3 regions of the Terribacillus aidingensis genome follow, and region 1 is predicted to be linked to each of the others. Evidence: riboswitches for the same ligand, from Rfam matches in the RefSeq annotation. Region 1 holds a riboswitch; each other region holds the start of a gene.
The links. Region 1 has a riboswitch for S-adenosylmethionine ahead of ABXS78_RS06140 (LLM class flavin-dependent oxidoreductase). Riboswitches for the same ligand answer to the same signal wherever they lie in the genome.
Positions count from the first base shown of each region.

Region 2: it holds a riboswitch for S-adenosylmethionine, as region 1 does, so the genes downstream of both, ABXS78_RS15360 (MetQ/NlpA family ABC transporter substrate-binding protein) here and ABXS78_RS06140 (LLM class flavin-dependent oxidoreductase) in region 1, are expected to answer to the same signal.
Region 3: it holds a riboswitch for S-adenosylmethionine, as region 1 does, so the genes downstream of both, ABXS78_RS15125 (LLM class flavin-dependent oxidoreductase) here and ABXS78_RS06140 (LLM class flavin-dependent oxidoreductase) in region 1, are expected to answer to the same signal.

Region 1 is NZ_CP159996.1:1,128,151-1,131,424, forward strand. Features, by position in the region: gene ABXS78_RS06135 (acyl-CoA dehydrogenase family protein) at 1-996, opposite strand, end outside; SAM riboswitch class I at 1,068-1,174, opposite strand; SAM riboswitch class I at 1,301-1,403, shown strand; gene ABXS78_RS06140 (LLM class flavin-dependent oxidoreductase) at 1,495-2,898, shown strand; gene ABXS78_RS06145 (methionine ABC transporter ATP-binding protein) at 2,895-3,274, shown strand, end outside.
Region 2 is NZ_CP159996.1:2,953,409-2,956,682, reverse strand. Features, by position in the region: gene ABXS78_RS15375 (glycerophosphodiester phosphodiesterase family protein) at 1-216, shown strand, start outside; gene ABXS78_RS15370 (hypothetical protein) at 250-390, opposite strand; gene ABXS78_RS15365 (MerR family transcriptional regulator) at 588-914, shown strand; SAM riboswitch class I at 1,404-1,512, shown strand; gene ABXS78_RS15360 (MetQ/NlpA family ABC transporter substrate-binding protein) at 1,606-2,415, shown strand; gene ABXS78_RS15355 (methionine ABC transporter ATP-binding protein) at 2,428-3,274, shown strand, end outside.
Region 3 is NZ_CP159996.1:2,906,488-2,909,761, forward strand. Features, by position in the region: gene ABXS78_RS15120 (NUDIX domain-containing protein) at 1-209, opposite strand, end outside; gene ABXS78_RS15125 (LLM class flavin-dependent oxidoreductase) at 284-1,303, opposite strand; SAM riboswitch class I at 1,408-1,519, opposite strand; gene ABXS78_RS15130 (LLM class flavin-dependent oxidoreductase) at 1,583-2,581, opposite strand; gene ABXS78_RS15135 (NAD(P)-dependent oxidoreductase) at 2,685-3,274, shown strand, end outside.

The DNA.
Region 1 (3,274 bases):
TTCGTTCGCTTTATTGGTGGCAATATGTTTTGCAGCAGCTAAATCAGGACTCATTTCTGATCTTTTTTCAGGGTGCTCGACCCACTTCCTGGCTGTAGCGTAAAGTACTTCTCTAGCATTAAAGAGAGCTAGTTCTATCTCGCCAATTTTTCTTCTAACCTCTGGAACATCTTTAATTGAACCCGGCAAGGAAACAGGCTGGAATTCTGACGCAAATTGAATGGTATAATCTCTCGCAGCAACAGCAATACCAAGGTAAACAGCTGCAATCTGTAAGTACCAGCCTCTTGGAGTGGATGTGCCTTTGTTTTCTTCCACAAGCAGCGCATCCTGGTCTACTAGTACGTCTTCCAAAATTAAATCATCGCTTCTTGTTCCTCTCATTGCGATGCTATCCCATGTTTCATCCACAGATACTCCGTCCAAACTATGATCAATTAAAAAGAAGCCTTTGTTTCCTGAAGGAAGTATAGTCGCGGTGGCTATGCTATAGTCCAAAGCAGCAGCTATGGAAGCAAAGGATTTACGACCATTGATTCGCCATTTTGAACCTTCCAGTTGTGCGGTTGTCCTTGGAGCTGCTCCTCGAGAAGGACTGCCGGTGGCGTTTTCTGTTTGAACCAAATTAAGAAGAATTTTGTCATGAATGATTTTGTTGCATAGATGCTGAAAACTTTGTTCGTCCCATTTTCTGCTTTCCGCATTTTCCAGTACAACACCGAGCTGCCAGCCAAATGATAGAGTGGTAGGAGCATCACCTTGAGCGAGAATCTCTTGCACTTGTAAGTACTCTACAAGATTTAATCCTTTGCCTCCATATTCTGTCGGCACAGTCAGTGACAAAAAGTCGTTCTCTTTTAACGCTTTGAAGTTTTCATAAGGAAACTCACCGCTGGCATCAATATGGGCTGCACGCTGCTTGAATTTTTTAGAAAGGCTTTTTGCTTGCTGTATCACTTGATCAAACACTTTTGTTTTATCTGCAGTATCTCGCATGAACATTCTCCTCATCCAAGTAAAGTAAAAACCTCTTTCATATGAAAGAGGTGGCGTTATGTAGGCATTCCCTCTCATCTCTCAGACTTGTCTGTCTGCTGGAATTAGCACCTTGCTTCATGAAAAGCGGTTGCTGCAGGGTCGTTGAACCAGTTCCTACCCTGACTCTAGATAAGTGTGTTTATTCGGTTGTCGGCATAAATATAAGTGATGATTTGAATATTGTCAATTATATATTTAATTTAGAAAACTTCATTGACAGGCAGTGGACTGTCCTGTATATTGGCATTAATTCAATAAGCATTTCTTATCCAGAGAGGTGGAGGGACTGGCCCTTTGAAGCCTCGGCAACAGACTGCTGCAGTACTGTGCCAATTCCAGCAAGCTACTAGCTTGAAAGATGAGAAGAGAGTGGACGTTGTACGCCTGCGTCGACTAAGCAAGACCTCTTCTTATCTGAGAAGAGGTCTTTTTATTTGTTAAAACGGAGGGATAAAAGTGGGGAAGCAAATCATTTTGAATGCATTCGATATGAATAGTGCGATGCATAACTCGCATGGGTTGTGGAAGCACCCAGAGAGTAAGCGGCATCGGCAGTATAAGGATTTGAATTATTGGATTGATCTGGCGAAGCTACTCGAACGCGGTAAATTCGATGCCATCTTCTTTGCCGATGTATTGGGGATATATGATGTTTACCGGAATAGTAAAGCTCCTTCTATCCGGGATGGTCTGCAGGTTCCCCTGAATGATCCAGCGCTATTGATTTCTGCGATGGCAAGTGTAACCGCGAATTTGGGTTTCGCCGTTACAGTAAGTACTACATATGAACCACCATTTGGAAATGCGCGTCGTTTTTCCACGCTGGATCATTTGACGAAGGGCAGAGTTGCTTGGAATGTTGTGACGTCATATCTTCCGAATGCTGCGCGGAATTTTGGTTTGACCGAAATGATCAAGCATGATGAGCGGTATGAGATTGCCGATGAATTCCTGGAGGTTTCTTATAAGCTATGGGAAAGCAGCTGGGAGGAGGATGCAGTGATTGAGGATTTGCAAAACCAAGTATTAGTGAATCCTGAAAAAGTACATGAAATCAATCATGAAGGCCATTACTTCCAGGTAGAGGGACCACATTTGAGTGAGCCTTCCCCACAGCGGACACCTGTGATTTATCAAGCAGGTACATCCGAACGTGGACGGGAATTTGCTTCCAAGCATGCAGAATGTGTTTTCGTTGGAGGGCCCACGCCTGAGCGCATCCGTTATTATGCAGAGGATATAAGGGAGAGAGCTGCCAAGCATGGCCGAAATCCAGATCATATTAAGATTTTCTCTTTCCTGAGTGTCATCGTAGCGGAAACAACAGAAGAGGCACAGCAAAAGTATCAGGAATATGCAAGTCATTGGAGTCCAGATGCTGCCAAGGCGCAATTTGGTGCAAGCGGCTATGACATTTCTGAATATGAGGAAAAGGATCCTGACGAGCCGTTTTCTTATGGTAAAACGACAGAAGGCGGTCACTATAAAGCAGCCTCATTGACAAAGGATGCAGCCAAGCAGCTGACAGTCGGCGAAGCATTGAAGCGGTTTGATACACCTGACAAAAGCTTGATAGTCGGGAATCCAGACGAGGTGGCAGATAGCATCCAGCACCAATTCGAAGAATCCGGAGTCGACGGTTTTAATTTGAACCATCTTGTTACACCAGGGGATTTGGAGTCCTTTGTTGACCTGGTCATCCCGATTCTGCAAAAAAGGGGACTTTATAAACAGTCCTACAAATCAGGCACATTGAGAGAAAAATTATTTGACTATGAATCAAGCAGACTGCCGGCTGGGCATCCCGCAACTAACTATCGCCAGCTGAAAATACCGACAGGAGAGGGAGATGAAAGGTGATAAAACTGGAGAACATCACAAAGAAATATAGCAGCAAGGGAAAGGAGATCATTGGCGTTAACGATGTGACACTAACCGTTGAAGCTGGAGAAGTGTTTGGGATAGTTGGATACAGCGGAGCGGGCAAGAGCACCTTGCTGCGCTGCATCAACCTATTGGAAAAGCCAACGTCTGGCAAAGTCTTTGTTGATGGAGTTAATTTGCATGAGCTGTCGCCAAAGGATCTGCGAAAAGCAAGACAGTCGATCGGTATGATCTTTCAAGGTTTTCATTTAGTCTCCTCAAAAACGGTATATGAGAATGTGGCATTTGCATTACGAGCTGCAGGAGCAGATAAAAAACAAATAAAGCAGCGAGTGGATGAGCTGCTTGCCTT
Region 2 (3,274 bases), 1.8 Mb from region 1:
CTCACAAATCGTAAACTTGATAAAATATCTACGTATGCAAACTATGTAAATACGCATTTTACAAACGTCACACAGGATGATACATTAGTTGGCAGAATCCATACACGTGGAATGCGAATTATGCCATGGACAGTACGGGCACCTGGGGAAGTCCAGCCTTTAATCCGAGCTGGTGTTGACGGAATCATTACAGACTACCCAAATTATGTGAAATAAAAAGGAGACCTTTTACAGGTCTCCTTTTTCATATTATCTATTCTGAACGAGCCGAAGCAGTTCGAATGCTCTGTCTCCTGCAAGTGCAGCAAGATCCTCCCAGCACTCGTCACGCTTCAGGTCGAGTTCTACGATTTGCTTGGCTAAATCAAGGGCTTCCTGATCATGTGCCACGTGCTTGACGCTCCTTTCTGATGTTCCCTTTTTACTGTTACGCTCAGTATACTTATAGCCGAATAATTTTGCATCAAACATGTTAGCGATGCTGACGAACTATTTTGTTGTTTGTTAGGTTTCCTCACACAACACTAGGATGAATGGATAAATACGGTATAATGTGGAGTAACAGCACATGGTGATGAGGTGAACAGATGAGTAACGAGCCTTCTTACAAGAACAGGAAAGTAATCACAATAGGTATTGTGAGCGAGCTGACTGGTCTGACTGAACGCAAAATTCGTTATTACGAGGAACGCAAGCTCATTTTTCCTGAACGTTCAGCGAAGGGAAATCGCAAGTACTCTTTTTCGGATGTAGAGCAATTGATCGAGATCGCCAACAAAAGGGAAGAGGGTGTGCAAACCTTCGAAATTCGTCAGCAGATGCTAAGAGACAAGAGGAAAGAAGCGGAACGAGAAAGCCGCCAGCAAATGCTGCGAGGGCAGATCAACGCCCGCTTTGGTATACAGAGAGAGTAAGTGTGTGTACGTATGTGTTGGGAGGCCTAGTACACAGGAGAGCCGGATGGTTATCATCCGGCTTTTTATTTTGTCAAAAAAGTCTACTCTATAAATCAATGGATTACTTTCTGACATGCTGTGATCTAGCCAGTTTAAATAATTTTAATGAAAAATAGGATACGTGAAGTAAAGTATTCAAAACGCATATACAACTAAAAGGTAATCTGCCGAATTCGTCATAAATCAATTAGTAGACAGCATTATCAAAGTGATTCACAAAGAATAAATGTAGACTTCTGTCGGCAATTGCAGCTTGATCAATCGTTTGTTTTAAAGATATGCAGTCATATTCTCGTATTCTTAGACTGGGTTGAATGCCTGCATACTCTCCAGCAATCATAATACAAGAAAACAGATTGATTTTTCTATAAATTTTAAAATTATATTGACAATAACTAGTTTGGAAGGTAAAGTAACAAACAGATCAACAACAAATGTATAATGAAATTCTTATCAAGAGCGGCGGAGGAACAGGTCCTATGAAGCCCGGCAACCAGATCGATGATCTAGGTGCTAATTCCTGCAGACGGCGAACAGCTGTACTGAGAGATAAGAGAATGAGTGCATACGGATACCATGCGCCTCTCTTATTCTAGAGAGGCGCTTTTTTATTGTAGTTGATAACAGCGAAGAAAAAGGGGAGAGCAACATGAAAAAAATCTTAAGCTTTGGACTTATCGGATTATTGGCATTATTCTTAGCGGCATGCGGCAATGACAAATCTGCTGCACTGGCAAATGACAAAATATTGGTCGGCGTCAGCGGCGGACCGCATGAGCAAGTAATGGAAAAAGTAAAAGAATTAGCAGCAGATGAAGGTATCGATGTCGAAATCAAAACATTCAATGATTACAACACACCAAACAGCGCGTTGGATGATGGAAGCCTTGATGCGAACAGCTATCAGACACTTCCTTTCCTAGAAGACCAAGTAAAGAACCAAGGTTATGAATTGAAAGAAGTATTTAAGACGCTAACGTTCCCAATGGGTATTTATACAGATAAGATTTCGGATATTTCTGAATTGAAGGAAGGCGACAAGATCGCTGTACCGAATGATCCAGCCAACGAATATCGTGCGTTGAAGCTCTTTGAGACAGCTGGAGTATTGAAAGTTGATCCAGAAGCAGAAAACTCTGCCACGGCAAAAGATGTCGTAGAAAATCCACTGAACCTGGAAATCGTTGAATTGGATGCTTCCCAGCTTCCAGCACAGCTTCCAGAAGTAGCAGCAGCGGCAATCAACACGAACTTTGCGATGGGTGCTGACTTGAATATCAATGATGATGCAATCTTTGCAGAGGAATCAGAAAACAATCCTTGGTCCAACTATTTTGTTGTAAGATCAGCGAACACGGAAGATGAGGTTGTGAAGAAGCTTCAAGAAATCTACCAATCTGATGAAGTGAAACAGTTTGTGGAAGATGAATTCCAAGGATCCGTTGTTCCAAGCTGGTAAGGGGGAAGCAGTATGATTGAACTAAAAAATGTATCGAAGACCTTTACCACTGGCAAGAAAAAAGTGGAGGCGTTGAAAAACGTCTCCTTGAAAATCAATAAAGGTGAAATCTATGGCGTCATCGGATTCAGCGGAGCAGGGAAAAGTACCCTGATCCGCTGTGCCAATTTACTGGAGCGTCCGACTGAGGGCGAAGTATTCATCGACGGTGTAGACCTCACGAAGCTTAAGAAGTGGCAGCTTCGTAAAGCAAGAGGGAAAATCGGTATGATATTCCAGCATTTTAATCTGCTGACGACTGCAACAGTATACGAAAACGTCGCTAGACCACTCAAGCTGAGTAAGGTACCGAAGCATGAAATCAAGGAACGTGTTGATAAGTATCTGAAAATTGTAGGTCTGGAAGAAAAGAAGAATGTATATCCGGCTCAATTATCTGGTGGCCAGAAGCAGCGAGTGGCTATCGCGCGAGCACTTGCGCAAGAACCGGAAGTGCTGTTAAGTGATGAGGCAACAAGTGCTTTGGACCCGAATACGACGTCTTCCATCCTTGAACTGCTGCTCCGAGTGAATAAGGAGCTTGGCATCACCATTTTCCTGATTACACATGAACTGGATGTCATCCAGCGTATTTGTGATCGTGTCGGTGTTATGCACCATGGAGAGCTGGTGGAAGAAGGCGCTGTTATCGATGTCTTTACCAAACCGAAACATCCGCAGACCCGGAAATTTGTCTTTGATGATGCGAATTTCCAAGTACCGGACAGCGTGAAAAAAGGACTTTCTGCTACAGGGCGTCTCGTTTCACTGACGTTTATCGGAGAAGCTTCCAATGAGCCATTCCTTGCGGCCATCACAA
Region 3 (3,274 bases), 1.8 Mb from region 1:
AGATGACCAGCTGCGGTAATGTCGTATTTCCCGGGAAATTCACTTTTATTGAAAGAACGCTGCTGTAGATAAATGTATAGTTCTGTACCATCATGTTCCACGAACCAGCAGTGAAAAGTCTCATGCCAGTCTCCATCACGATGGACTTCCTCTCTTTCTTTCACCCCAAGCTCCCGATGCTGCTCATCGAAAATCGTCAATAGCTCCATGTTTTGCCCCCATACTTATTCCTTTTTTTCTAATGTAAGCGATATCGCCAGGCTTGTCTACCGTATATTTCCAATCAGATTGAGTTATCGCGCATTTCCTCGACTAATGGCATGATTTCCTTAGTAAAACGTTCCATTTCCTGCTTGTGCGGCGAAAATTGAAGCAGCAGAAGACTGACACCGGCATGCTCGTAGGCAAGTATCCGCTGCGCAATTTGCAACGGAGTACCAACCAGATGCGGCCGTAAGCCCCTTGCAGAAACAGCATCGTCACTGATCTTGCTTTTTTGTGCCAATTCTTCCTCTGTTACATATGATTCGTAATCCGCACCGGTAATTCTTTCCCATTCCTGGTAAGCTTCTTCCTCCGTTTCGCGGCAAATGACATAAGCTGTCATGCCGAATTCGGTAAACGGAGACTTGCCGGCTGCTTCACGGCGAATCTGCATATCAGCGATCATACTGGCCACTTCCTGTACAGTACCGCCCTTCATTACATAGGCATCGCATGTCTCGGCAATTGTCTGTCGTAAGTAGTCACTCTCTCCGCCTGCGTATAATGGCGAGATCTCTTTGCTCTTGCCAGCTGGTAAATAATCGACGTGCTGAACTTGATAGTACAAACCATCATAGGTGTAATTGCCAGCTGTCCAAACTCCGCGCAGCACTTCGAAAAATTCCTCGGTTTGCATATAGAAATCCTCTGATCCCGCTATATCGCCATCTTGGCGCTTTTGTTCCTCTTCGCGCAAGAAAGAAACGACTGCCAGGGAAAAACGGCTATTACTTACCTGATCAATCATTACTGCTTGTCTCGCGGCTTCCACGGGCTGATCAATGCTCGGCCGGACTGCTGCCATGATGTGCAGTCTATCGGTTGCTTCCGCAATAGCACCAGCAGCTTCCCAAAAGTTAAGCTGCTGATCGGCATTTTTCCCTTGGTATAGGTAGGTATCTGGAAGAAAGACGGCATCGAACCCTAAATCCTCCGCCAGATGCGCCGTTTCCTGCACATCTGACAAACTTAGCGGTCCACCATCCTCCACATGACGCAGCCAGCTGCTAGAAACTGGCTGCCAGTATGCATATTTCATTGTTATTACTCCTTTTGCACATAGGAAATCCTACCGAACGACACATCGATTCTACTAAAAAAGCTTCTTCGATGAGGAAGAAGCTCTGTATTGCAGCCGTCGTCATCTTATCACGCAGCTTTCGCTGCAGGTCGTAGCACCTTCCTGCAGGACTGCCCTCCTGCAGTGGGTTGCCGGGCTTCATCGGGCCTTTCCCTCCGCCACTCGTTATAAGATTTCTTATGAATTGTACTTCCTACTATACCAGATTTGCAGTGTCAGATTCAAACAGAACAACTGCTATGCCTGTTGCATATACTCCTCCATCAAAAGGCGGAACCCATCCTGTCTTGCTTTTTCTTCATAAACAGGACTGGTGAGCATGAACTCAATCTCCCCGCCGTAGTAGTCTTCCAGCTCTCCAAGCTGCTGCAGCACCTCAGCTGGTGTTCCGATTACCATGGTTGGACGATTGTCCTCAAGACGCTCCTTTTCATAAGGAGACATTTTATAATCTGCTGCTGTATCCGGACGCAGCATCCCTTTGACGGGCCTTCCCTGTTCCTGAAGCAGCGATGCAACCTCATGGCTCTTTGCCAATGCTTCTGCAGCTTCTGTCGTCTCTGCACAGAACAAAAACAGACTGACCATTATTTGCGGCTGCTGCTTCCCTTTCCGGAAGGATTTCTGATACACATCCATCACTGCCGCATCCTTTTCTCCCCGTATGAATTGGGCATAAGCGAATCCGATTCCATGATATGCAGCAAGACCTGCACTGCCAGCGCTGCCGCCCAGCAGCCAGACAGATGGAGCGGTGCCAATGCTCGGCATCGCTACCAAGTCCCCGAACCGATGTTTTTCTTCTTTTCTTATATTCAAATAATGAAGCAAATCACGTATCTGCCGATCATACCAATCCTCCGGCACAGCTCTATGCTCTTGCAGCGCTCTTTTCGCTGCCGGCATGCCTCCTGGCGCCCGCCCGATACCAAGGTCGATTCTTCCTGGATGAAGCGCTTCGAGCAATCTTGCATTTTCAGCAACTTTATACGCACTATAATGAGGCAGCATAACACCGCCTGAGCCAATACGGATACGGGATGTTTTAGCTGCAAGATGCCCCATCAGAAGCTCTGGACTGCTGTGGGCGAGGCTGCCGGCGTGATGCTCGGACACCCAGAAACGCACATAGCCAAGCTGATCGGCAAGTTCGGCCAGCCGCACTGTTTCCTCCAATGCCTCTGTTGCATTACCGTCTTCTTTGATTCGGGATTGATCCAATATACTAAACTTCATACTATCCACTCCTTCTTTGTATCATATCCTGTGCGAAAGACTTTTAAAAACAATCCGTTTTTCTGTATGCTAGAATTGACTGAATAAAAAGGATGGTGCTCATATGATTGGATTTATCGGATTAGGAATCATGGGTCAAAACATGGCAGCTAATCTGCTCGAAAAGGGCGAACAATTAGTTGTCTATAATCGTACAAAAGAAAAAGCTCAAGCACTATTGGATAAAGGTGCTGTCTGGGCAGATTCACCCCGGAAAGTCGGAGAACAAGCTAATATCGTATTTACGATGCTGACAGATCCTGCAGCTGTCCAAGCAGTTGCTTACGGAGAAGATGGGCTTTTCAGCGGGATGCAGGAAAACAGTTTATGGGTTGATGTCAGTACTGTTAAGCCAGCGTTCACAAAAGAGATGGCAGAAGCCGCTCGTGCGCACCATATCCGTTTTGTTGATGCACCGGTGTCCGGCTCAAAGGCACCGGCACAGCAAGGTAAACTTCACTTCCTTGTCGGCGGAGAAGAACAAGATGTCAAAAAGGTCACTCCGCTGCTTGAGAAAATGGGACAAAGCATCCAGCATATGGGCGCCAATGGTAATGGCTCAGCGACTAAGCTGGCAGTGAATATGCTGCTTGTTCAGTCCTTGACTGGTCTATCTGAAGCAATCAGCTTCGGCGAAGCAGTCGGCCTTGATAA